Methylorubrum extorquens: one gene and its partner. The protein of the gene in region 2 interacts with the protein of the main gene of each other region in a pairwise test. Links are inferred from orthologs where the notes say so. Each region holds a gene or a part of one and is shown on either strand. Other genes may lie near its edges. The genes, in order: gyrB and gyrA.

Region 1 (16,697 bases), 2.2 Mb from region 2 along the record:
CACCGCGATTGACGGCTTATAGGCCACACCATGACGGGCGAGAACGGCCCGAACGTCCTCTACGCCCCGACCGGATTTCGATGCAATCTGCGCAATCAGCGAGGACGCATCGGTCCGTTGCAGTTCGCTCGCCATCATGCAGCCTTCAGCTTTTCGAGACGGAGCCGGACGCGCTCGGCAGTCGTCGGGATGATCTGACCCGTAGCCGCATCGTGGTATTCCTTCTGCTGATGCTGCCGAGCCTTTAGGTCGTAGCCCCCGCGTCCGCTCGCCACGCGCAGGACGAGATCGACGCGCTGGTCGTACCAGCCCATCTCCGGCACCCCGGCCACGATGCGGTCCAGCAAGTTGACGGCTCGGTCTCCGACAAGGAAGTCGTGTTCGTCGTTGCCCTTCTGCTTCTGGAGGGAGCGAAGCATCACCAACCCCCTGCTTTTGAGGATGCTGAGAACGGTGTCGAGGGGTTCGTAGGCGCCGAAATAGCGACGCAGCATGGGTACGCGACGAAGGTCAGGCTCTTCCTCCGCGAAGATACCGTCGGCGATGTCGAGGTATTCCTGGTCGCGCGTGAGTTCGTAGAGCGTGAGGAGTTCATCCGCCAAGTAGTCCGGGTAGCGGACCCAGAAGTCGAGCGCCTGAACTTTGGTCTCACCCCTGAACACCCGGTGATACCCGTCGACGGGCTCGCCTCCATAGGGCGTGCTGCCCTTCACCAAGATGAAGAGGATGCGCAGGGCATTCCGGTGGTAATCGACCTTGGCCATCCTGAGAGTGCCGTTCGAGCCGTATTCGAGTGTCGTCCGGAGAATCGGTCGGCCAAGCTTACACCGCGCGAGCGGGGGGCGCAGCGGTAGGCCGTACGCATGAAGGCTAGGAGTTAGCCCGAACGGCGTCGGGTGAGGCGGCTGCCGTCACATAGCCGGCCTTGAAATCCTCGTGAGATGCCAAGGCCTCGGGCCGGTAGGCGCCCCTGCCGGCGCACTGCGTCACCTCGGCCATCTCGAACCGCTCGTAAACGGTCGGGTGAACCGGGGCGCCGGGCGGAACCGTCCGTGGCTTCACAGGCCAACCAAACCGGCCCAGCCGGGGCACCAGCCAGCGGGGGAAGATGCCGGCAATGGTGTCGCGCATGCTGGCGACCTCGCAGTGTTGCATGCCGTCCGCGGCCGGGTGCAGGCGCAACCGCCCGTTGCCAGGCTCGCCCGGCACCATGCCATCGACCAGCAGCGGGTTCGGAATGGTCGTCGCCTCCTCGACCATCCAGCCCAGGGCGATGTCGGATAGCCGGCTCTCGGCCTCGGGGTAGCTGCCTCCGATGTCGGAGTGGTTCCCCGCGAACCACATCTGGACGAGCGGCTCCGGCTCGTCGCCGACCTTCTCACGGACCGCACCCTTCTTGCCCCACCCGACCGGCGGGAAATCGGCGCGGGTCTCGTCGATGGCGAGCGCGTGCCGAGCGTAGCCGACGTGACCGGAGAGGAGGCGGTCGTAGTTGCCTGAGCGCCACTGCGCGAGGTGCCGATGGGTCTTCCCGTCGACCGGGCTCTTCTCGATGGTCTTCACCGCCGTCGGTAGCCAGCGCAACAGGATGAAGGCGCCCATCAGAGCCAGGATGGAAACGAACGGTCCCCAGAAGCCCGTATCGAACGAGAGGTCGAGCAGCGCCGCCGGCACCGCCGCTACGAGGGCGGCGAGCAGCGCTAAGCCTGCGCCGATGCCCCAGCGCAGCGGACCGGTCGAACCGAGCGAGGCCACGGTGTCGAAGACGCCTACGAAGTGTGGGGCTACGTTCGAGCGGAGCTCGTCGCCCGAGCCGTACCTATGTCGGAAGCGCCTGGCGAGCTCGAAGCGCTCCTGCTCGTACTGCGCCCGAGGCGAGCCGGCTCCGTACTCGTAGACCTGCAGAACCGCCTCCTTGGCGATGGCGCGCGTTGCTCGGCGGAACCGGGGCAAGTAGCCATCCGGCGCCGTGGTCGGCACCCCACAAAGGAACAGCACGTTGGCTACGCACCGAGCCGTGTAGGCGCCCCGGCTAAAGCCCACGAGATAGATCCGGTCGCCCGGCTCGTAGTGGTTGACGATGAACTCGTAGCAGTCGGTGATGTTTTTTGTGATGCCCAAGCCGGTCACAGAGGACAGCAGCTTCTGGAGCCGACGGTACGCACCGAGGAAGCCAGTGGCCGACCCGTCGGTGCCCAGCCCGGGGTCGTAGAAAGCGACTTGGTCGCGCGGGTCGATGCCGCTGTCCGGGCCGACCCGACAGACGCGGTAAAGCTTGTACACGTTGCTGAGCCGCTGCTCCTCGCGCAGCCCACCTTCCTGGCCGGTGCCATCGGAGAAGACCACGATGTTCTTCGGCATGGCCCCCCCGGAACGCCTGGGCACGACTTCCCGTCGGCCAAGATACCCAACGTATTGGTTCGTCCTTTGTTCCGGCCACGCTCGTAACCGGTCGCGCGGAACTTTCCGCTTCTCCTTAGTAGACCGCGTGGTCTACCTTTCCTTCATCGGCTGAGGATGGTCCGCGACGAGAACTGCCGGTCGCTGCGATAGAGGCTCTCGACGATGCGCCCGTCGTCGCCATGGAAGATGGCCGAGACCGCGTATTCGTCAGTTTTCCGGAATACGATGCCGGTCTCGTTTTCCGGTGTTGGTCCGTATGGAAGCGGGAATACTTCGACTTCGGCATCGGAATAGGCTTCGCGGGTGCCCGCGTAGGGGTCCGCCTTGCCGGCGCCGGAACCCTGACGATAGGCATGGAAGCGCCGAAGTGCATCCTCGATGCGTGTTCGGAAGTGCCGATCCTTGACCCGATGAATGGCGTCCAGCAGGACCTTGTGCTCCCTCTCATCGTGCAAGGGCCGCCGGCGGCCGACATCAGGTTGCCTACGGTTCCGCAGGAAGACCAGCATGCGGGATAGGTCCAGGTAACAGTCCAGCAAGTCGTCGTCTGATAGCGAGCTGCGGCTTTCCGCATATGGCACGAAGTGGCGGGTCCCGATCCGGTCGAACTCCTCGAAGCGGGCCAGCCTGGTGACGAGAGCATGCTCATCGGCCCAGAGCCGGTCCGGGCTCTTCGCCGTTTCCCGCTCCCAATTCCACGCCTTCTCATACGCCCGGCGCATCAGCTCGGGATCGGCTTCCATGATGAGGTTTGCGAACTCCCGCCTGAGCGTCTCTAAGTAGCGGCACTCGGCCTCATCGAGGTTGCGGGCGGCCTCGATGAGCTTGGCCTCCAGCCCTCCCGTTATCCATCTAAACAAACCCACGATTCGCCCCCTTTACGCTGCTGAGAGCGTAACAGACGACATGCGCTCGTTGCGATGAGCCCTCGGCGTGGCGGTCGTCATCGGCCTGCTCTACGAGATGCCATCGCCGGTTGGGTCAAAGCCCGGAGTTTGAACGACTTGGTACACGCCTCAAGACGATTTGAGATCGATCCAGGTCTCAGCCCGTGGAAACGATCTCCTTCTCCCACCTGTCGATGATGTTATCGAGCCGTCGAAATATGCCGGCATCTAAGTCGGGATCGACGACAAGGGCAGCATTCACAAACCCTGGCGCTCCTTCCACGGCGGGCAGTCTCCAGGCGTTGTACCCGATGACGCCGTCACGTGTGCCTTTGGGCGGCGTCCGCCATTCCCTCCACCGAGATGCAAGCTCCGGGCTGGTGCGTTCGAGCTCCTCGAAGTCGATGGTCCAGTGGCGGTCTGAGACGGTCCCGAATTCAGGAGTGAACCGGGGCAAGAGATAATCGCGGACAATGTTGTCGAGATCGTGGAGCACCCCAGATGGCGTATTGAAGTCAGGGCGGACGATAAGCTGCAGCCCAACAGGTACGACCAGCGGCTTCAGCAGCCAGTCCCACCTTGCCTTAAAGCAAGCTATCGCCGAGTCGATACGATGTCGGAAATCATTCGAATTGCCACGCGCGGTCGGGAGCTCGCCTACATCAATGCGAAAAGACGATTTTCGCATCAGTTGTACCCAGGCCTCAGGTTCAATGGGCTGAAACGGCCCTCTCGGACACCTATAAAGATAGGCCAACATTTCGATGTCAAGAATCGATTTACGCAAGAAGACGTCCTGCGCCCCGCTCCTAGTGAGTTTCAGCATCGCCTCATAAAGCAGATCACCCATCCTGCTTCGCTGTGCAGCCTCATTATCCTTCATTCTTTTCAGATCACGGATCGCTTCTTCCCTTATCTCCTTCTCGTACTCATCTTGGGGGTTGTCGTAGTACAGCGCCATCATGGCTTCTAACCCCAACTCGACATCATCGAGCATCGATCTCAGTGGTCTGGCCTCGACGGAGATGGAGGGATAATCCTCCCCGTGGCGGCATAGAACTTCAAGTGCATGGATTTGGGAGTCATCCTTATACAGTAGGCTTTTTTGCCGAATGCCGACTCGTGCTTCGACCATCCCGAACAGATCCAGCAGATTTTTGGCGATAGTATGCACGTGCGGCGCGGTTTTGCTCGTTGTTGCAAGGTCAACACGCAGAGCGATACTGCCCCTGAATGAAGACCTCTTCAACTCGCTCATTTTTTGCGCCAATGTTTCTTGAAATGCATCCTTGTCTTTGGCAGACATCTTTTTGGATTGAGGCTCTATATCGTCGATCCAAATTCGCAGCCGCTTGTTCTTGCGGCGTCGATATTGAGCCAGCTTTCCCTTTGGCGTCTCCATGAATGGGCGTGCGGAAACCGGTGAACTGCCCGAACGCCGTCTGCTACGCCTCATCCGATCTGATCCTTAGCAATCTGTGGCCAACACTATGCAGCCTTTGGGCATTGAACCAACGATGGCCGCTCCCGCTCGAAATGATATCTCAGGTTGCGGAGCGATATCGGGCATGGAACCGACAGGACCGCTCCGAGCAGGCTATCATAGCAAGCGCATTTCAACGGTCGGCACGATATACAGGCGACATGGCCAAGGGCCGTCCACGCAGAATCATACGAGGTTGGAAATGCCGACGGCGCGGCGCATCCCCGACGTCTTTCAGGATGATGAAAGGCTAGCAGGCCGCCTGAAGGTTGCTCTCGCCGAAGCGCTATCGCGCCGATTTGGCGAAAGCGACTGGAAGAAGTTTGCGGCCCTCCATGGCCTGACTGAGCGCCTGGAGCGCCATCCTCGCTTCTATCGGAGCTTGAGTTGGGGCGACGACGATCACGAAGGACATGTCGTCGATTTGGTAAACAACCTCTTTTCGGACGACGAGGATGCGTTCGCTGCCCTGTTCGATAACAAGGATGTGCGGTTCTGGCTCGCAACGCATGGGTACCGAGACATCGTCGAGTTATGGGAAGGTACTGGCGATCCACTGTTGGCTGCCCTTGCACACGGAATGTCCGAGGTCAGCGCATCCCGCGATATTGTGGACCTTGATGCCTACGCGGCACGCATCGAGAAGTCCCTTCCGTCCGATCCCCACGGTGCGCTCGGCGCAACCAAGGACATGCTCGAAGCGACAATGCGTTCGATCCTGCGCAAGCGAGGCGAGACCGATTTCGAGAAACTCGATTTTCCTGGGCTAACCGGGCGCTGCTTCACCCTGCTCGGAATGGCGCCGAACACGCCTCCGGCAACGCCGAGCGAAAAGTACCTGCGGAAGATGGCGTCCAGCGCCCGGGCGATGATCGAGAGCGCCAATGAGCTTCGGAATCTCGCGGGGACCGGCCATGGACGGGTCGTCGGTGAGGAGGTTGCGGTATCGCCTGACGACGCGAGCTTGGTCGGTTCGTCCGGCTTGGTTTTGGCGGCGTGGCTCCTTCGCCGGCACCAGACTGCTCCTTGAGGAGTCTCCAACGTGAGCGAGGCCGCCTTCTCTCGAAAGCAGCCTCGCCTAACGTCAGGTCACTAGCCCACCCAAAGCAGATGCCTCAAAGCGGGAATTTGATCTCGAAAACGTAACATTGCGCCCGAGATCACGTTCATGGCGCGAATCACCATGAACAGCACGAACGCGATGATCGTGAAGTTGACGGCGAGCGTCAGGAACTGGCCGTAGCCGATCACCGCGCCGACTTTCTTCGCCTCGGCATAGGGCATGCCCGCCTGCACCTTGGACGACAACGGGATGTAGTAGTTCGAGAAATCGAGGCCGCCGGTCACCGCGCCGATGATCGGCATGATGACGTCCTGAACCAGCGACGTGACGATGGCGCCGAACGCCGCGCCGATGATCACGCCGACGGCGAGATCCACCACGTTGCCGCGCAGCGCGAATTTCTTGAACTCTTCCAACATACTTGGACTCCTTGAACCACCGGCTCCGGCGCAGGCCGTTGCGTGCACAGCTATGCCGCAGGTCGTGGCCGCCAAGGCAAGCCGATAAAGAGGAAGCCCTGCCGATGACGGTTTGCCACCACGCAGCGTTGCCGATTCCCGCCGGTGCGAAGCGAACCAGCCGTACGCAATTCAAACGGCTAAGCTGAAAGCAAATCGCGGGACACTGCAATCTTCGGCCCCTGTCGCGCTGCGATCCGGCGATCTTTCAGAAAAACTCCGAAACAATTCCAAGGGCTGTGCGGGCGATCTGCTCTACCTGCTTAGAGGGATTGGGGCTTTTTCCGTCTCCGTTTAGCATCAGTTCATTTTTCAATTGCTACCGAAAGGTGACTACTTCAAACGCCCTGCCCTATCCCGAGGTGCCCATCCGGATGCCCGACGAACTGATTCGCAGCCAATTGCCGGAAGATCCCGGTTTTGTACGGGGTGAAGCGGCAAAAGCCGTTCCGCGCCAGTTGGCTCTCGCCTTGCGGGATTACTTCGATCTGGCGGAGCAAGCTCCGTTGCCGAGCCCGCTGGCGGCGCTGTTGCGGCAGTTCGAGACAGCTCTCGCCGCCCACGGCGGACAGGTCGAAGCCATCTTCCGCGACGATCTGGTGAAAGCGCTGCCGATGTTGCGCACCTTCGCGATCTCGCTCACGGCCAACCCGACCCGTGCCGACGATCTCGTTCAGGAGACGATGGTGAAGGCCTGGGCCAACCGCGAGCGGTTCACGCCGGGCACGAACTTCACGGCGTGGTTGTTCACCATCCTACGCAATCAGTTCTACACCGAGATTCGCAAGGGCCGCCGCGAAGTCGAGGATGCCGACGGCGTCCATGCCGGCACGCTCACCGCTCACCCCGACCAGGAGCACGCGGCGGGACTGCGGATGGTGATGAACTTGATCGGCACCTTGCCGCTGCCGCAGCGGCAGGCGCTTCTGCTCGTCGGTGCCGAGGGCTTCACCTACGAGGAAGCGGCCGAGCAGCTTGGCTGTCAGGTCGGCACAGTCAAGAGTCGCGTCAGCCGCGCCCGCGCCTTCCTCGTCGATTCGTACGAAGGCCTTCCGGATGGATTGTCGGCGGCACGGGCCTGACCCGGGCCACCGTCCATCGGCATCGTCCCGAGAGCCGTCACCGGCCCTTCGGGCTCACGCCATCACACGTCGAGATTCGCGACGCTCAGCGCGTTCTCTTGGATGAACTCGCGGCGCGGCTCCACCACGTCACCCATCAGCTTGACGAATAGGTCGTCGGCGTCGGTCGTATCCTTGACCTTTACCTGCAGCAGGGAGCGCACGTCGCGATCGAGCGTCGTTTCCCAGAGCTGCTGGGCGGTCATCTCGCCGAGGCCCTTGTAGCGCTGGAGCTGGAGGCCCTTCCGGCCGAACGCCATCACCGCCTCGAACAAACCAACAGGGCCGTAGAGTTCGGTCTCGTCCCCCTTGCGGGCGAGCGTCACCGGCTCCTCGTAGATCTCGCGCAAGGTCTCCGCCCGCTCGGCAAGTCGGCGTGCCTCCTGCGAGGCGAGCAGCGTCGCATCGAGGTTGGCGATCTGCGTCACGCTGCGAAGCGTCCGGCTGAAGACGTAGCCGCCCTCCGAGGCCGCCCCGGTCCAGCCCTTTTCGATCTCGTCGGCAATCCGGTCGAGACGCTTGGCGGTGCGGTCGGCCAGGACCTCGGCCTCACCGGGATTCTCGGCCACATCCTTGGCGAAGGCGCCGGCCAGAACCGATTGCTCGACCACCGAGCGGTCGTAGCGGGTGTGGAGCCCGTGCAGGATGCCGCGGAAGGCGCGCGCTTCCTCGACCAGGGTCTTGAGCTGGGCACCCCCGAACTCGGTGCCGGAGGCCAGCCGGAGCACGGCGCCCTCGACGCCCTGATCGATCAGGTAATCCTCCAGCGCCCGCTCGTCCTTGAGGTAGAGGGTCCGACGGCCGCGCTCCGCTTTGTAGAGTGGCGGCTGGGCGATGTAGAGGTGACCGCGGTCGATGAGCTCCGGCATCTGCCGGAAGAAGAACGTCAGCAGCAATGTCCGGATGTGCGAGCCGTCCACGTCCGCGTCGGTCATGATGATGATGCGGTGATAGCGCAGCTTATCCGGGTTGAAGCCCTCGCGGTCAGTGCTCGATCGGCCGATGCCGGCGCCGAGCGCGGTGATCAGCGTGCCGATCTCGGCCGAGGACAGCATCCGGTCGGCGCGTACCCGCTCGACGTTCAGGATCTTTCCACGCAGCGGAAGCACTGCCTGGAAGGTACGGTCACGGCCCTGCTTGGCCGAGCCGCCGGCGGAATCGCCCTCGACCAGCAGCAACTCGCATTTGCTCGGATCGCGCTCCTGGCAATCGGCGAGCTTGCCGGGCAGCGAGGCGATGTCGAGCGCGCCCTTGCGGGTGATGGTCTCGCGCGCCTTGCGCGCCGCCTCACGGGCGGCGGCCGCGAGCACGACCTTGCCCATCACCGATTTCGCCTGGGCCGGGTTCTCCTCGAGCCAGGTCGAGAGACCCTCGTTGAGGATGTTCTCGACCGCCGGGCGGACCTCGGAGGAGACGAGCTTGTCCTTCGTCTGCGACGAGAATTTCGGGTCCGGCACCTGCACGGAGATGACAGCGGTCAGCCCCTCGCGGCAATCGTCGCCGGTGAGCGAGACCTTCTCGCGTTTCGCGACGCCCGAGGATTCGGCGTAGCCGGTGAGCTGGCGCGTCAGGGCGGCGCGGAAGCCCGCCATGTGGGTACCGCCGTCGCGTTGCGGGATGTTGTTGGTGAAGGGCAGGACGGTCTCGTTGAACGAGTCGTTCCACCAGAATGCCACCTCGACGCGGATGCCATCGCGCTCGCCCAGCACGGTCACGGGCTTCGTCATGCCCTCGACCGACTTCCGGGACCGGTCGAGATAGCGCACGAAGGCCTCGACGCCGCCCTCGTAGCAAAGCTCCTCGCGCTTGTGCTCGGCGTGGCGCGCATCGGTGACGACGATGCGCACGCCTGAATTGAGGAAGGCGAGCTCGCGCAGACGCTTCTCCAGCGTCGGATAGTCGAACTCCACCATGGTGAAGGTTTCGGTCGACGGCAGGAAGGTCACCTCCGTGCCGCGCCGATCGCCCGCAGGGCCGACGACCTCCAGCGGCGCCACCGCGTCGCCGTGGCGGAACTCCATGCGGTGTTCCTTGCCCCCGCGCCAGATCCGCAGCGTCAGGCTGGTGGAGAGCGCGTTGACGACGGACACGCCGACGCCGTGCAGTCCGCCCGACACCTTGTAAGAATTCTGGTCGAACTTACCGCCGGCATGGAGCTGGGTCATGATGACCTCGGCGGCCGAAACTCCCTCTTCCCGGTGGATGTCGGTGGGGATGCCGCGTCCGTTGTCCGAGACCGTCACCGAGCCGTCGGCATTGAGCGTCACCGTCACGAGGTCCGCGTGGCCCGCGAGCGCCTCGTCGATGGCGTTGTCCACCACCTCGTAGATCATGTGGTGCAGGCCGGAGCCGTCGTCGGTATCGCCGATATACATGCCGGGCCGCTTGCGCACGGCATCCAGGCCCTTGAGCACGCGGATCGATTCCGCGCCGTAGCTGTCGGCGGGTTCGGTGTTCGGGGAGTCAGCCATAAAATTCCTCGGGCAGGCGGCTCTTGAGCCTTTTCTCGAGCCCGTACGGGCCGGGTGTGCCTGCTATTTCCGTCTCGTCTTCATATAGGCGTTCCCCCCTGATTTTGCATCGCTTTTTACGTCTGGAAAGCGTTGTTGCGTGCTCTTTGTGGACCGATCGCGTTAACGACGCGTAAGGGCTCTTCAGCACGCCGTCGCGCGAATGGACAACATCAGGTCGCGGGGTTCCCGCGTGCATCCTTGAGTTCGATCCGCGCTCCGGATCGAAGCGACAGCGCCTCCAGATCGGCTTTCAATCTCGCGCCGTTAAAGCTCCGTTCCGGGAAGGTGTCGGCGGAGGGCTGAAACGAAATCGTCGTTCCGCAATGATCGTCCGTGATCGCCCGGATGCCAAGCGGCGAGAGCTGCACACCGTGCCGGAATGCTAGATCGAACGACGTGCCCCCAATCCGGCTCTCGATCTGTAGCCAGTATGAAAGTGCGTTGACGACACACAGCCCCGTCTGTTCGACACCGCCCGCGAGATCTTTCGGATCGAGCCGCGTCATCGCGGCTTCCAACTCACTGATTTCGCCGCCGCTGCCCGGCTCGCCGGACAAGCCCGGACCATCGTCAGAGACAGTGCAGGAACCGTCAGCGTCGAGGCACACCCGAATACAGCCAGCGCAGCGACCGGAGCGCTCGCGAAGCGCATAACTCACGGTGGCGAGCACCATGTTGTGCAGCCCAGTCCCGTCCTCCGTATCGCCGATGTACATGCGCGGCCGGACGCGCACGGCTCCGAGGCCGAGAAAGACTCGGATCGAACCGGCATCGGACGCCATCATGTCGAGCACTCCCGCATCATCGCCCAAATAGCGCACGCTGCCGGCCCGACCGTTCGAGTCTCACCCGACACGGTGGCCGGCCGGTGAAGCCGTGCGGGCGACGATCCAGACCGTTTCATCCCTGCAGGAACGGGTTCGTCATCCGCTCCTGCCCGAGCGTTCCGGTCGGCCCATGGCCGGGGATGAAGGCGACGTCGTCGCCGAGCGGCAGCACCTTCTCCTTGATCATCCGGATCAGTTGCTCATGGCTGCCGCCGGGCAGGTCGGTCCGGCCGATCGACCCCTGGAACACCACGTCGCCGACCAGGGCGAAACGGGCATCGCGGCTCATGAAGACGACGCTGCCGGGGGAGTGGCCGGGGGCGTGCCAGATGTCGAAGGTCAGGCCGCCGACGGTGACCGTGTCGCCCTCGTTGAGCCAGCGATCCGGCGTGACCGCGCGGGCGCCGTCGATCCCGTAATTCGCGCCCGTCTCGGGCAGGGAATCGAGCAGGAACCGGTCGGCTTCGTGCGGGCCCTCGACGGGAACGCCGAGGCGCTCCTTCAGCTCGGCGGCGCCGCCCGCATGGTCGATATGGCCGTGGGTGAGCAGGATCTTCTCGACCGTCACGCCCTGCGCGCGGATCGCCGCCTCGATCCGGTCCAGGTCTCCACCGGGATCGACCACGGCGCCGGCCTTGGTGGCGTCGTCCCAGACCAAGGTGCAGTTCTGCTGGAACGGGGTGACCGGAATGATCGCGGCGCGGGGCGTGGCGGGCATACGGACTCGGCGGTTCGAGGATGTCGCCCCGGTTCTAGACCGTCACGCCGGGAAGCGCCAAGGGGAGGCGCCTCAGTCCTCGACCGGGATCGAGCGCGGACGGCCCGCCTCGTCGATGGCGACGAAGGTGAAGGTCGCATCGGTGACCTTTTCGCGAATCCGGGTCTGGAAGCGCCGCGCCCAGGCCTCCAAGTGGATCTTCATCGAGGTGCGTCCGACCCGGCCGATCCGGGTATAGACGCACAGCACATCCCCGACCCGCACGGGCCGGATGAAGGTCATTGCATCGACGGCCACGGTCACGACCCGGCCCTGCGCCCGCTCGACCCCGGCGATGCCGCCGGCCTGATCCATCTGCGACAGCACCCAGCCGCCGAAGATGTCACCGTTGGCGTTGGTGTCGGCCGGCATGGCGATCGTGCGCACCGTCAGGTCGCCGACGGGATGCTCGTCGCCCACATCGATCGTCTGCATCATCGATCCCCCCGTTCGCGCCGATTCGAACACGCGTTGTCGGACAGCGAAGCACGGGCGCCGATCCCGCGCCAGAGGCGGAACCGCGTCAGGGCATCAGGCCGAGAAGCTCCAGCCCGGCTGCGAGAAAGATCGCCGCAGCGCAGACGAACAGCTCGAGCGGGATGTCCTGCCAGGATAGGGTACGAGCGGGCGCAATCGCGCGCCGCTGCCGCGTCACGAGATCGATCATGGGACGTCCTCCGGAGCGACCCGTCTCACGCGGGCCATACTCGCTTGAACGCCATCCTATATCGGTCCGCGGCCTTTGGAAAAGCGCGGGGGCTGATCGGTCGCTCCAAGATGTAAGCACGAAAAAGCCCGGAGCGGTGACGCTCCGGGCTCAGATCGGAAACGATCGTCTTCAGAAGTCAGGCGTGACTCCCGAGGGATCCGTTCGGCTTAGTAGTAGAAGCGACGCGGGCCATAGAAACGGCGCGGGCCGTAAAACGGACGGCGGTAATACGGGCGACGGTAGAACGGGCGCGGGCCGTAGAACCGGCGGCCGTAATAGGGGCGCGGACCCCAGCCACGGCGGTAATATTGCGCCTTCTCGACGGTCGCGGGCGTGGCTTCGGTCACGAGCGCGGACGACGGGCCGACCGGGGCGGCCGACGCACCCTGCGGTGCCACCGCAGCGAGGCCAAGGACCATCAGCGCGGCAAGGAGGAGTTTTCTGAGCAAGTGGGCATTCCCTCTTCGGCAATCGCGAACGGACACGCCGAACCCGGCGTACCGCGCGAGCGAGAACGCACGAGGCCGCAAAACGGTTTCGCAAAAAATGAGCGCCTGCGGTGACCTATGAAACGGGGTCAGGCGATCTTCGTCGTCATGTCGACGACGGACGCCTGGGCGCTTCCCTTCACCAGTTCGATGCCGCGCTCGCAATCCTCGCGGCGAACATAGCTCTCACCGGAATCTGCGATGACGTTGCCGTTCTGGACGCGCAGGCGCCAGCGCCACTGCCCACCCGCATCACGATAGAGTTCGTAGCGCATCCCGCCTGATCTCCTGACAGGCCGTGCTCCGAACGAGAACGGCGCGGGATGAACGCATCCCGCGCCGAAAAGATCGATTTCCATGTCCCGTCGAGACCCGAGGATCGGTTGCGTCGTCCCCCGCCGCGCAATGCGGCGAGAGTCCGATGCGGGATCGTCAGGTCATCCGGCGATCAGGAGCGCGGTGCGCGATCGAGCCAGCCGATCGCCCGGCCGCCCTCGCCACCGGAGCGCGCGGGCCGACCGTCGCGACGGCCGTCGCTCGGACGGGCTCCTTGCGGACGCGCACCCTGCGGGCGGGCCTCACCGGCCCGCTCGGGGCGGCGCTGGTCCTGCCGCTGAGCGTCGGGACGCGGTGCGCCGGCGGCGCGCTGGTCCTGGCGGTGGCCCGGCTGTCCGCCGGGACGCCCGCCGCGAGCGTCGTGGGCGCGCGGCTCGCCGCGTCCCTCGCCACCCTGGCCGCGACCGCCGCCCGGACGACCCTGGCGCTGGCCGGGGCGACCCTGCGGCTGACGCGGCGGACGGCGCGCCTCCTCGGCGGCGTTATCCTGCGCCTCCTGGCGCGTCGGCGGCACGAAGCCCTCGGGGAACCCGGCGACGGGTACCTTCTGACGCGTGGTGCGCTCGATGTCGCGCAGGTAGCTGCGCTCCTCGTCGTTGCAGAACGAGATCGCCTGGCCCTCCGCACCCGCGCGGGCCGTGCGGCCGATGCGGTGGACATAGGATTCCGGCACGTTCGGCAGATCGTAGTTCACGACGTGGGTCACGCCATCGACATCGATACCGCGGGCGGCGATGTCGGTGGCCACCAGCACGCGGCAGGAACCGTCACGGAAGGCGGCAAGCGCCCGCTCGCGCTGCGGCTGGCTCTTGTTGCCGTGAATCGCCGCGCTGACGACGTTGGCCTTGTCGAGGCCGCGCACGACCCGGTCCGCGCCGTGCTTGGTGCGGGTGAAGACGAGCACACGCTCGATCTTCGGATCACGCAGGACGTGATTGAGCAGGGCCTGCTTGGCGCCCGTGTGGCAGAAGATGACCTGCTGATCGACCCGCTCGGCGGTGGTCGCCACGGGGGTGACCGCGACCTGCACCGGGTTGCTGAGGTACTGGTCGGCAAGCCCGGCGATGTTCTTCGGCATGGTGGCCGAGAAGAACAGGCTCTGGCGCTTGGCCGGCAGCATCTTCACGATGCGCTTGAGCGCGTGGATGAAGCCGAGGTCGAGCATCTGGTCGGCCTCGTCGAGGACGAGGATCTCGACGCCCTCCAGCGTCAGCGCGCGGCGATCGACGAGGTCGATGAGCCGGCCCGGCGTGGCGACGAGGATATCGACGCCCGGCGCGATCGCCCGCTCCTGGCGGGTGATGTTCACGCCGCCGAACACGACGGTGTTGGTGTAGGGCAGATGCCGGCCGTAGTCCGAGAAGCTGTCGGCGATCTGGCTGGCGAGCTCGCGGGTCGGCGACAGCACGAGCACGCGGCAACCGCGGCGCGGCGCGCGGCGACTGTCGAGCGACAGGCGATGCAGGATCGGCAGGGCGAAGGCAGCGGTCTTGCCGGTGCCGGTCTGGGCGATGCCGCAGAGGTCGCGGCCCTCCATCGCGGGCGGGACGGCCTGCGACTGGATCGGCGTCGGCGTAACGTAGCCGGCCTCTTCCAGCGCGCGGAGCACGGGCTGAGCGAGGCCGAAATCGGTGAATTGGGTCAAGTCGGTACTTTCAAGGCAGCGGAACCCGCAATCCGGCGCATCAAATCGCGCGGGACTATCAAAGGCGGGTCCATCGGTCCGGGAGGCTGCCCGCGTGATGGGGCGGCCTGGGGTGCATACACGTTGAAGAGAGGGGCCGGGGCGCAACCTTGGAAAAGGCGCGAACCGTCACGCAGCCCCCTCAAGCGACCCCGTTCGGTCGCTGACGCTGCAACTGCGATATGCGACGTTGCACCCGCGAAGTCAATGAATGTCGGAGCGCCTCGCTCACGCCTCGTCGAATCGGCTCATGCTGAAAATCTCGATGCCCGCGCCGTCGACGACGCGAACTGCCTCGGCGGCCGTGCGCGCGCGTTGCGGCACTCGCGCCCGGGCGAACAGCCGCTTGGCCCGCTCCGCCGCCGCCTCCGGGCTCGCCGTCCGCACGGAGACCCGCTGCTGCACGCCGCCCGGCGCGTCCGGCTCCTCCGGCCCGAGCACTTCGATGTGATAGGTTTCTCGCACGGACATGCACCCTTTTCGCTGTCGTCCCGCGCTTACCCGAAGATCGCGCCGGTGGCAGGGGCGTAACGGACGCCACACCGTCGCGCCTGCTTTTCACGCAGGGTGATCGCGCGAAGCAATTGCCATGACTTTTGGGCTCGTGGCCTTGCCGAATTCCCGCCAATGCCGGATGTGATGTCTTCCCCGCGAAGACCCGCGCAGCGAGGATGTTCATGACCACATCGCCCTTCGTCACGGTGGAATGGCTGCATCAGCGCCTGAACGCGCCGGACGTCGTCGTGCTCGATGCCTCGTGGCACCTGCCGGCGCAGGGGCGCGACGCCGCGGCCGAGTATCAAGCGGCCCATATCCCCGGTGCGATCCGCTTCGATCTGGACGCGATGAGCGATACCGAATCCGCCCTCCCCCACATGCTGCCGCGGCCCGAGGTGTTCTCCTCGAAGATGCGGACGCTCGGGGTCGGCGACGGGGCGCAGGTCGTCGTCTACGATGGAATGGGGCTGTTCTCGGCGCCGCGGGTGCGCTGGATGCTCCAGACCTTCGGCATGCGCGAGGTCAAGATCCTGGAAGGCGGCATGCCCGCCTGGGTCGCGGCGGGCTACCCGACCGAGGACGGCGAGGGCCGCCCGCGCGACCGGCGCCATTTCACCGCCCGGCTCGACAACGGCGCCGTGGCGGATGCGGGTGACATCGCCCGCGCCCTGGCCGGCGGCACGACGCAGGTGGTCGATGCGCGCTCCGGCCCGCGCTTCCGCGGCGAGGAGGCGGAGCCGCGCCCCGGCGTTCGCCCCGGGCATATGCCCGGCGCCAAGAACCTGCATTACGCCGCCCTCCAAGCGAATGGCCGCCTGCGGGACGAGGCCTCGCTGCGGGCCGCAATCGCGGAGGCCGGCGTCGATCTCGACCGGCCCGTCGTCACCACCTGCGGCTCGGGCGTGACCGCGGCCATCGTCGCGCTGGCACTCGAGACTTTGGGCAAGGAGCCGCGGGCGCTCTACGACGGCTCGTGGTCGGAGTGGGGCGCCGATCCCGCCCGCCCCGTCGAGACCAGCCCCGCCTGAGCGGTGAAGCGCCGCCGCGTCGGGCCGGTGCATTCCGGGGATGCCGGCCCCGGCGAGGACGACACAGCGTTAAAGGGCGGTTAAGAGGACGGGCATAAGCTTGGCCGAAGCCGGCTGCCGGGCGCCCATCGTGCGGGTCCGGGCGGCGACCCGTACGGCCCGTCTCGAAGGCTCGGAGGATACGGCTTGGGCAGGGGCCCCGAACGCTGGCAGCTCTACCGCCTGCTCGGTCACGAGATCGTCCGCGCGGTTCGCGAGCGGACAGCACAGCTCACGGCGCGGCCCGAGATCCTCACCCGCGCGCGGGTGACCGGCCTCGTGATCGCGCCGCACGACCTGCGGACCAGCGACGCCTCGCTCGCCGACGACATCTATTCCGGCCTGTTCGTCTTCGCCGGCCGCTCGCTGGTGGTGAGCGGACGGTCGCCCTTCGACTACGATC
Region 2 (7,603 bases):
GCTTTTCGCGCGGGTCGCAGCCCCGCGACGCCCAGAAGGCGAGGGCCTCCTCGCCGCCCGCGATCGGCTCCTTCGAGTCGATGCGGATGCCGGTCCAGGCGGTGAGCCAATCGGGTGCGTTGGCGAGGAAGCCGGTGGTGCCGTAGGTGTCAGGCAACGCCACCAGCAGGTTGCCGGCATAGTCCTGCTGCCAGTCGGCGAGCACCGCGTAGGGCGCGGCCGCCAGGGCCTCATCGTCGTCGCCGCTGAGTGCGGCGTAGACCATCGGCAGTTCGTGGGCGTTGGTGCCGACCGCCTCGACCTCGCGCCGCAGGGCGATCAGGCAGTTCGAGGTGCCGAGGAAGGCGCCCTCGCCCAAGCCTTCGCGCATCGCCTGCACGCACCAATCCTGCCATAGGAAGCCGTGGCGGCGGCGCGTGCCGAAATCGGCGATGGAGAGATCGGGCAGGCGCTTCAAACGCTCGATCTTCTCCCAGACACGGGTCATGGCGCGGGCGTAGAGCACCTGCAGATCGAACTTGCCCATGCCGCGCAGCACCGCGCGGGAGCGCATCTCGTTGAGGATCGCGAGGGCCGGTACCTCCCACATCGTGGTCTCGACCCAGGGGCCGTGGAAGGTCAGCGCCACCTGTCCGTCGCGGGTCTCCAACTCGTATTCCGGCAACTGAAACGCCTCGAACCACGCCATGAACTCGGATGAGAGGATCTGGCGCTTGCCGTAGAAGGTGTTGCCGCGAAGCCAGGTGGATTCGCCCCGGCTCAAGCGGACCGTGCGGGCGTGGTCGAGCTGCGCCCGCAATTCCCCGAGGTCGATTTCGTCGGCCACCCGCACGCTCCGGGTGCGGTTCTGGATTCCGAAGCTGACGTTCAGCTCGCGGTGACGGCGGAAGATCATCTGCGCCATCAGGAGCTTGTAGAAATCCGTATCGAGCAGCGAACGCACGATCGGGTCGATGCGGAAATTGTGGTCGTAGACCCGCTTCGCGAGGTCGATCATGGGCCGTCCGTGTTCAGGGAGCGTCGGCCGAGCTTGGGGCGGATCGCCCCAGCGATCAACGTCGGCGGGCGCAGGGCATCATGACAAAAAAGGCGCCCCCACCAGAGGCAGGGGCGCCGGACGTCACGGGAATGGGCACGAGGCCCGTTCCCAGGAAGAATCAGGCGAGGTCGACCTTCTTGGTCTCGGTCTTCGGGCTCTCGCCGGTGAGCGAGGCCTTCACGTAGCCGTAGAGGTGAACCATCGTGGAGGACGGGCTGTCCCAGTACTCGCCCTGCTCGGGATGGATACGGATCAGGCCGACCTCCGGGTCGTTCTTGCCGTTGGGGAACCACGTCTTGAGGCTCTCCTGCCACTTCTCGTCGATGAGCTTCTGGTCGCGGATCACCTCGGCCTTGCCGGCGATCGAGACGTAGGTCTGGCTCGACGGGTCGGAATAGGAGAGGTTAACTTGGTTGTCGCGGCCGATCTCGGCGGTCTTCGGGCTGTGCAGCTTGGTGAAGAACCAGATGTCGCCGTTCTCGTCGATCTCGTTGTTCCACATCGGGCGGCTGTTGAGCGTCCCATCCTGGTCGGCGGTGGTCAGCATCGCGACCTTGACGTCCTTGACCAGCTCGAAGAGCTTCTTCGCGCCCTCGTGGTCGCGATGGTTGCCCTGGTGCATGAGATCCGTACTCCGTCTGTCGTCAATGGCGTGAGCCGGGCCGGCTGAGTCCCCGATCGATGGTCCGCTGCCCGGCGATTGCCTCGACAACGAGCGAGTTCGATCTTGGTTCAGGGGTGGGTCGAAGCTTTGCCGGAGAGTGACGGGTGAAGGAGATGAGGGTTGCGCTGCTGGCCCTGCTGCTGGTCGCCGCTGCGGTGCCGGCCTCGGCGGAGGTGCGCTTCGGCCCCGGTGTGCGGATCGGCGGCCACGACTTCTCGAACCGGCGCGCGCGCAGCGTCCATGTCGAGCGGGTGAATCGGCTGCGCGGCCCCGTCGGCTGCCGGCACCTGCGCCGCGGCGTCTACCGGCGCGGCGACGGCTCGGTCGTGCGTGGACCCATGGAAGAGTGCAACCTGATCGCCATTCCGCCGGGGCGGCGGCGCTGAGAATATAGCCCGAAGGCTGGCGTTTGCCACGAGGGTGGTTAGATGGTCGGGAGCGGGATGGCCCGCCCCGGCGCCCGATGGAGTTCGAGTTTTGGCGATCACGCGCGACGACGTGCTGAAGGCACTCTCGACCGTCACGGTCGACCGCGGCGGCACCACCCTGCCCGATTCCGGCCGCCTCTCGCAGGTGGTGATCGACCCGGGCAATCGGGTGATGTTCTCGATTCTGATCGATCCGAGCGAGGCCGAGCGCTTCGAGCCGGTGCGGCGCGAGGCGGAGGGCCGCGTCCTGACGCTGCCCGGCGTGTCGAGCGTGCTCGCGAGCCTGACCTCGGAGCGGGCCCCCAACCCGCCAGCCCCCGGCGCGGCCCCGCGTCAAGCGACAGGCGCTGTCGGAGGTCCCGGCGCCCCGCCGCGCCAGGGCAATGCGCTGCCGGGCGTGCGCCACATCGTGGCGGTGGCCTCGGGCAAGGGCGGCGTCGGCAAGTCGACCACCGCCTGCAACCTCGCCCTCGGCTTGAGTGCGCAGGGCCTCAAGGTCGGCCTGCTCGATGCCGACATCTACGGCCCCTCGGTGCCGAAGCTTCTCGGCCTCTCCGGCAAGCCGCGGGTGATCGACGGCAAGACCCTGGAGCCGCTCCAGGCCTACGGGCTGAAAGCCATGTCGATCGGCCTGCTGATCGAGCCGGAATCGGCGATGATCTGGCGCGGGCCGATGGTGCAGTCGGCCATCACCCAGATGCTGCGCGACGTGGCCTGGGGCGAACTCGACGTGCTCATCGTGGATATGCCCCCCGGCACCGGCGACGCGCAACTCACCATGGCGCAGGCGACGCCCCTGTCGGGCGCCGTCATCGTCTCGACGCCGCAGGATCTGGCGCTGATCGACGCGCGCCGCGGCGTGACCATGTTCCGCAAGGTCTCGGTGCCGATCCTCGGCGTGATCGAGAACATGGCGACCTTCATCTGCCCGAATTGCGGGGCGGCTTCCGCAATCTTCGGCCATGGCGGCGCCCGCCACGAGGCCGAGCGGCTGGAGGTGCCCTTCCTCGGCGAGATCCCGCTCACCATGGCGATCCGTGAGACCTCGGATGCCGGACGTCCCGTGGTCGCCACCGACCCGGACGGGCCGCAGGCCAAGATCTACCGCGAGATCGCCCAGAAACTCTGGGCCAACCTCAGCGGCGCACCCGTCGGCCGCGCGGCGCCGAAGATCGTCATCGAGTGAGGCCTTCTCCGGTCTCCGGTCCGGGCACATTGGGCCTGATCCTGGCGGGCGGCCTGTCGCGGCGGATGGGCGGGGGCGACAAGCCCCTGCGCCAGCTCGCTGGACGCACCCTCTTGGAGCGCGTCGCCGAACGGCTCGGCCCGCAATGCGCGGGCGGGCTCGCACTCAGCGCCAACGGCGATCCGGCCCGTTTCCGGGCGGTGTTCGCGGGAGCCGTCCTGCCCGACACCCTGCCGGACCATCCGGGGCCGCTCGCCGGCATCCTCGCCGGGCTGGAAGCCGCCGAAGCAGCGGGTCTGTCCCACATCGTCAGCGTGCCGGGAGACGCGCCCTTCCTGCCCGAGGACTTCGTCGCGCGGCTCGTTGCGACAGCCGTGGGGGAGGGCAAGCCGATCGCGCTCGCGGCCTCGGGCGAGCGGCGCCATTTTACCAGCGCGCTCTGGCCGATCCACTTACGCGAGGATCTGCGTGGCTGGCTCGCTTTGGGCGAGCGGCGCGTCGGCGGCTTCATCGAGCGGCACGGGGCGGCGGTGGCCTCCTGGCCGGTCGAGCCGATCGACCCCTTCCTCAACCTCAACGCGCCGGAGGATCTGGCCGCGGCGGAGGCGCTGCTGGCGCGGGTTTCCTGACCAGCCGGCAACGCACCGTTGGGAGGCGCCCGGATGTTGTGCAAGCCCCCTGGAATTCATATTTAAGTAACTGAGACCACGGCCTTTGGTCGGCCACGGCTATCCTGCCCCTACCCTCATCCCGAGGTGCCGAAGCGCGAGCAAAGGCCTCGAAGGATCCTCCAGGGATCGCACGCGAACTGGAGGATCCTTCGAGGCCCGCATTCCGCGGGCATCTCGGGATGAAGGCGCGGGTGGGATCGGCCGCGGGACCGGGTCCGCGGTGTTTTTCGATTCCGGTCGGAACGAACAGTAGATCGAGAGAGCGACGTTGGCAGACGACAACGACCAACCCGGCGCCGGCACGCCCCCGCCCGCGACCGACATCAAGCCCGTCTCCATCACCGACGAGATGCGCCGGTCCTACCTCGATTACGCGATGAGCGTGATCGTGAGCCGCGCGCTGCCCGATGCGCGCGACGGCCTCAAGCCGGTGCACCGGCGCATCCTGTTCGCGGCGCACGAGAGCGGGCACCTGCCCGAGCGCCGCTACGTCAAGTCGGCCCGCATCGTCGGCGACGTGATCGGTAAGTACCATCCGCACGGCGACCAATCGATCTACGATGCCTTGGTCCGCATGGCCCAGGACTTCTCGATGCGCCTGATGCTCATCGACGGGCAGGGCAATTTCGGCTCGGTCGACGGCGATCCGGCCGCGGCCATGCGCTACACCGAATCGCGTCTGGCCAAGCCCGCCAGCGCGCTCCTCTCGGACATCGACAAGAACACCGTCGATTTCCAGGCGAACTACGACGGGGAGCACGAGGAGCCGACCGTCCTGCCGGCCCGCTTCCCGAACCTCTTGGTCAACGGCGCGGGCGGCATCGCGGTGGGCATGGCCACCAACATCCCGCCGCACAATCTCGGCGAGCTGATCGACGCCTGCATCGCCCTCATCGACGATCCGAGCCTGACCATCGAGGCGCTCAACGAGATCGTGCCCGGTCCCGACTTCCCGACCGGTGGCCTGATCCTCGGCCGCGCGGGCACGCGGCAGGCCTACGCGACGGGCCGCGGCTCGATCATCATGCGGGCGAAGTCGCATGTCGAGGAACTGCGCAAGGAGCGCGAGGCGCTGATCTTCACCGAGATCCCGTATCAGGTGAACAAGGCGACGCTGGTCGAGAAGATCGCCGAACTCGTCAAGGAGAAGCGCGTCGAGGGCATCTCGGACCTGCGCGACGAATCCGACCGCGACGGCATGCGCATCGTCGTCGAGATCAAGCGCGATGCCATGGCCGAGGTCGTGCTGAACCAGCTCTACCGCTACACGCCGCTGCAATCCTCGTTCGGCTGCAACATGGTGGCGCTGAACGGCGGTCGCCCCGAGCTGATGAACCTGAAGGACCTGCTGCTCGCCTTCAACGACTTCCGCGAGGAGGTCGTCTCCCGGCGCACCAAGTTCCTGCTGAACAAGGCGCGCGAGCGCGCCCACGTCTTGTGCGGTCTGGCCATCGCGGTCGCCAATATCGACGAGGTGATCCGCCTGATCCGGACCTCGCCGGACCCGAACACCGCCCGCGAGGCCTTGATGGCCCGCGACTGGCCGGCCCACGACATTGCCCCCTTGATCGCGCTGGTGGACGATCCGCGCTACCGCGTGGCCGAGGACGGCACCTACCGGCTCTCGGAGATCCAGGCCCGCGCGATCCTCGACCTGCGCCTGCAGCGCCTCACCGCCCTGGGCCGCGACGAGGTCGGCGACGAGCTGAAGAAGCTCGCCGACGAGATCGCCGACTACCTCGACATCCTGCGCTCGCGGGTCCGCATCCAGGCGATCGTGAAGACGGAACTCGCCGAGGTGCGCGCGCTCTTCGCCACCCCGCGCAAGACCGAGATCATCGATTCCGATTTCAGCGTCGAGGACGAGGATCTGATCGCCCGCGAGGACATGGTCGTGACCGTGTCCCATGCCGGCTACGTCAAACGCGTGCCGCTCTCGACCTACCGGTCGCAGCGCCGCGGCGGCAAGGGCCGCTCCGGCATGAGCACGCGCGACGAGGATTTCGTCACCCGGCTGTTCGTGGCCTCGACCCACACCCCGGTGCTGTTCTTCTCCGACCAGGGCCAGGCCTACAAGGAGAAGGTCTGGCGCTTGCCGATGGCCGCTCCGAACGCGCGCGGCAAGGCGCTCGTCAACATCCTGCACCTGCAGAACGAGGGCGAGCGCATCTCGACCATCATGCCGCTGCCCGAGGACGAGACGTCCTGGGATACGCTCGACGTGATGTTCGCCACCGCCTCCGGCAATGTCCGCCGCAACAAGCTGTCGGACTTCACGACCGTGAACCGCAACGGCAAGATCGCGATGAAGCTCGATCCGGGCGATCACATCGTCCATGTCGAGATCTGCCGGCCGGAGCAGAACGTTCTGCTGACCACCGCCCTCGGCCAGTGCATCCGCTTCCCCGTCGAGGATGTGCGCGTCTTCAAGGGCCGCGACTCGACCGGCGTGCGCGGGATCAACCTGGGCAAAGACGACAAAGTCATCTCGATGGCGATCCTCAACGCCTTCGACGCCTCGCCCGAGGAGCGGGCCGGCTACCTGAAGATGCGCCGGGCCGTGATCGGCGATGCGGGCGAGGCGGAGGCCGAGCCGGCCGAGGCCGAGGAGACCCCGGAGGCCACGGCGATCTCGCTGGAGCGCTACAACGAGATGGGCGCCGCGGAGCAGTTCGTGCTGACCCTGTCCGATCGCGGCTTCGGCAAGCGCTCTTCGTCGTACGAGTACCGGACCTCGGGCCGCGGCGGCAAAGGCATCACGGCGATGCGGGTCAACGCCCGCAACGGCAACCTCGTCGCCTCCTTCCCCGTGGAGGCCTCGGACCAGATCATGCTGGTCACCAATGCCGGCCAGCTCATCCGCGTGCCGGTGGACGACATCCGCATCGTCGGCCGCGCCTCGCAGGGCGTGACGGTGTTCAACACCGACAAGGCCGAGCGTGTCGTCTCGGTGGAGCACATCGAGGGCGAAGACGACAACGGCGACGGCGAAGAGGCCGCCTGATCGAAGGGCTGCGGAGGGGCCGAACAGGCCCCCTCCGCAGCTCGGCGGGCGATGCTGATCAAAATTTTGTGATACGGGATTATTTTCGGAATTACAGTATTCGCTTCAAGTCATGACGCGGTGTTGTCGTCTCAATATAACTGTTGCCGTTATATCATAGTTTCCGTGCCCAACCGCCGGTAGAGAAAGTGCGGCTTTCCTCACACCTTCGGTTCGAGCCTTGCGCAACTCCCTGATCCTCTCCGGCCTCGCGGGCGTCCTCCTTTCCGGAACCGCGCTGGCCGCCGACCTGCCGCGCCGCGCTGAGGCGCCGGTCTTCACCCCGGTCCCCGTCTTCGCCTGGACGGGCGCCTATTTCGGCCCCAACGGCGGCTACGCCTACACCGAGAGCGACACCCTGCGGACCACCGGGATCGGTGCGCTCCAGGCCAACGTGACCGGCGGCCTGCGCCGCGCGAACGTCGCCTTGCCGCAGGACGGGTTCAGCATCGGTGGCCAGGCCGGCTACAACTTCCAGCTCACGCCGGGCACCGGTTTCGTCTTCGGCTTCGAGACCGACGCGCAGTATCTCGACCTGGCGCGCAGCCGCACCGAGACGATCTTCAACCCCG

What was found.
Region 1: the proteins of gyrA (region 2) and gyrB interact in binary tests that used the Escherichia coli proteins (3 or more experiments, as listed by UniProt). The link is inferred for Methylorubrum extorquens from one-to-one orthologs.

What each region holds. Positions count from the first base shown.
Region 1 is NZ_JALJXF010000001.1:3,440,603-3,457,299, forward strand. The notes cover bases 7,163-10,259. They hold gyrB (DNA topoisomerase (ATP-hydrolyzing) subunit B), read right to left. Parts: upstream 9,887-10,259; coding sequence 7,439-9,886; downstream 7,163-7,438. Other genes in these bases: J2W78_RS16300 (sigma-70 family RNA polymerase sigma factor), read left to right, coding at 7,163-7,376; J2W78_RS16310 (hypothetical protein), read right to left, coding at 10,099-10,259. Also shown: J2W78_RS16265 (hypothetical protein), read right to left, coding at 1-138; J2W78_RS16270 (hypothetical protein), read right to left, coding at 135-764; J2W78_RS16275 (DUF2235 domain-containing protein), read right to left, coding at 871-2,361; J2W78_RS16280 (hypothetical protein), read right to left, coding at 2,505-3,269; J2W78_RS16285 (hypothetical protein), read right to left, coding at 3,448-4,746; J2W78_RS16290 (abortive infection family protein), read left to right, coding at 4,976-5,803; large conductance mechanosensitive channel protein MscL, read right to left, coding at 5,866-6,255; more of J2W78_RS16300, read left to right, coding at 6,669-7,162; more of J2W78_RS16310, read right to left, coding at 10,260-10,722; J2W78_RS16315 (MBL fold metallo-hydrolase), read right to left, coding at 10,829-11,473; J2W78_RS16320 (acyl-CoA thioesterase), read right to left, coding at 11,546-11,950; J2W78_RS16325 (hypothetical protein), read right to left, coding at 12,036-12,179; J2W78_RS16330 (hypothetical protein), read right to left, coding at 12,389-12,670; J2W78_RS16335 (YegP family protein), read right to left, coding at 12,799-12,984; J2W78_RS16340 (DEAD/DEAH box helicase), read right to left, coding at 13,158-14,690; J2W78_RS16345 (hypothetical protein), read right to left, coding at 14,958-15,194; and 2 more genes. UniProt on the Escherichia coli protein: DNA gyrase negatively supercoils closed circular double-stranded DNA in an ATP-dependent manner to maintain chromosomes in an underwound state.
Region 2 is NZ_JALJXF010000001.1:1,202,294-1,209,896, reverse strand. What follows is about bases 3,878-7,192. They hold gyrA (DNA gyrase subunit A), read left to right. Parts: upstream 3,878-4,256; coding sequence 4,257-6,992; downstream 6,993-7,192. Other genes in these bases: mobA (molybdenum cofactor guanylyltransferase MobA), read left to right, coding at 3,878-3,946. Also shown: J2W78_RS05955 (nicotinate phosphoribosyltransferase), read right to left, coding at 1-997; J2W78_RS05950 (pyridoxamine 5'-phosphate oxidase family protein), read right to left, coding at 1,158-1,661; J2W78_RS05945 (hypothetical protein), read left to right, coding at 1,817-2,089; J2W78_RS05940 (Mrp/NBP35 family ATP-binding protein), read left to right, coding at 2,181-3,317; more of mobA, read left to right, coding at 3,347-3,877; J2W78_RS05925 (outer membrane protein), read left to right, coding at 7,213-7,603. UniProt on the Escherichia coli protein: A type II topoisomerase that negatively supercoils closed circular double-stranded (ds) DNA in an ATP-dependent manner to maintain chromosomes in an underwound state.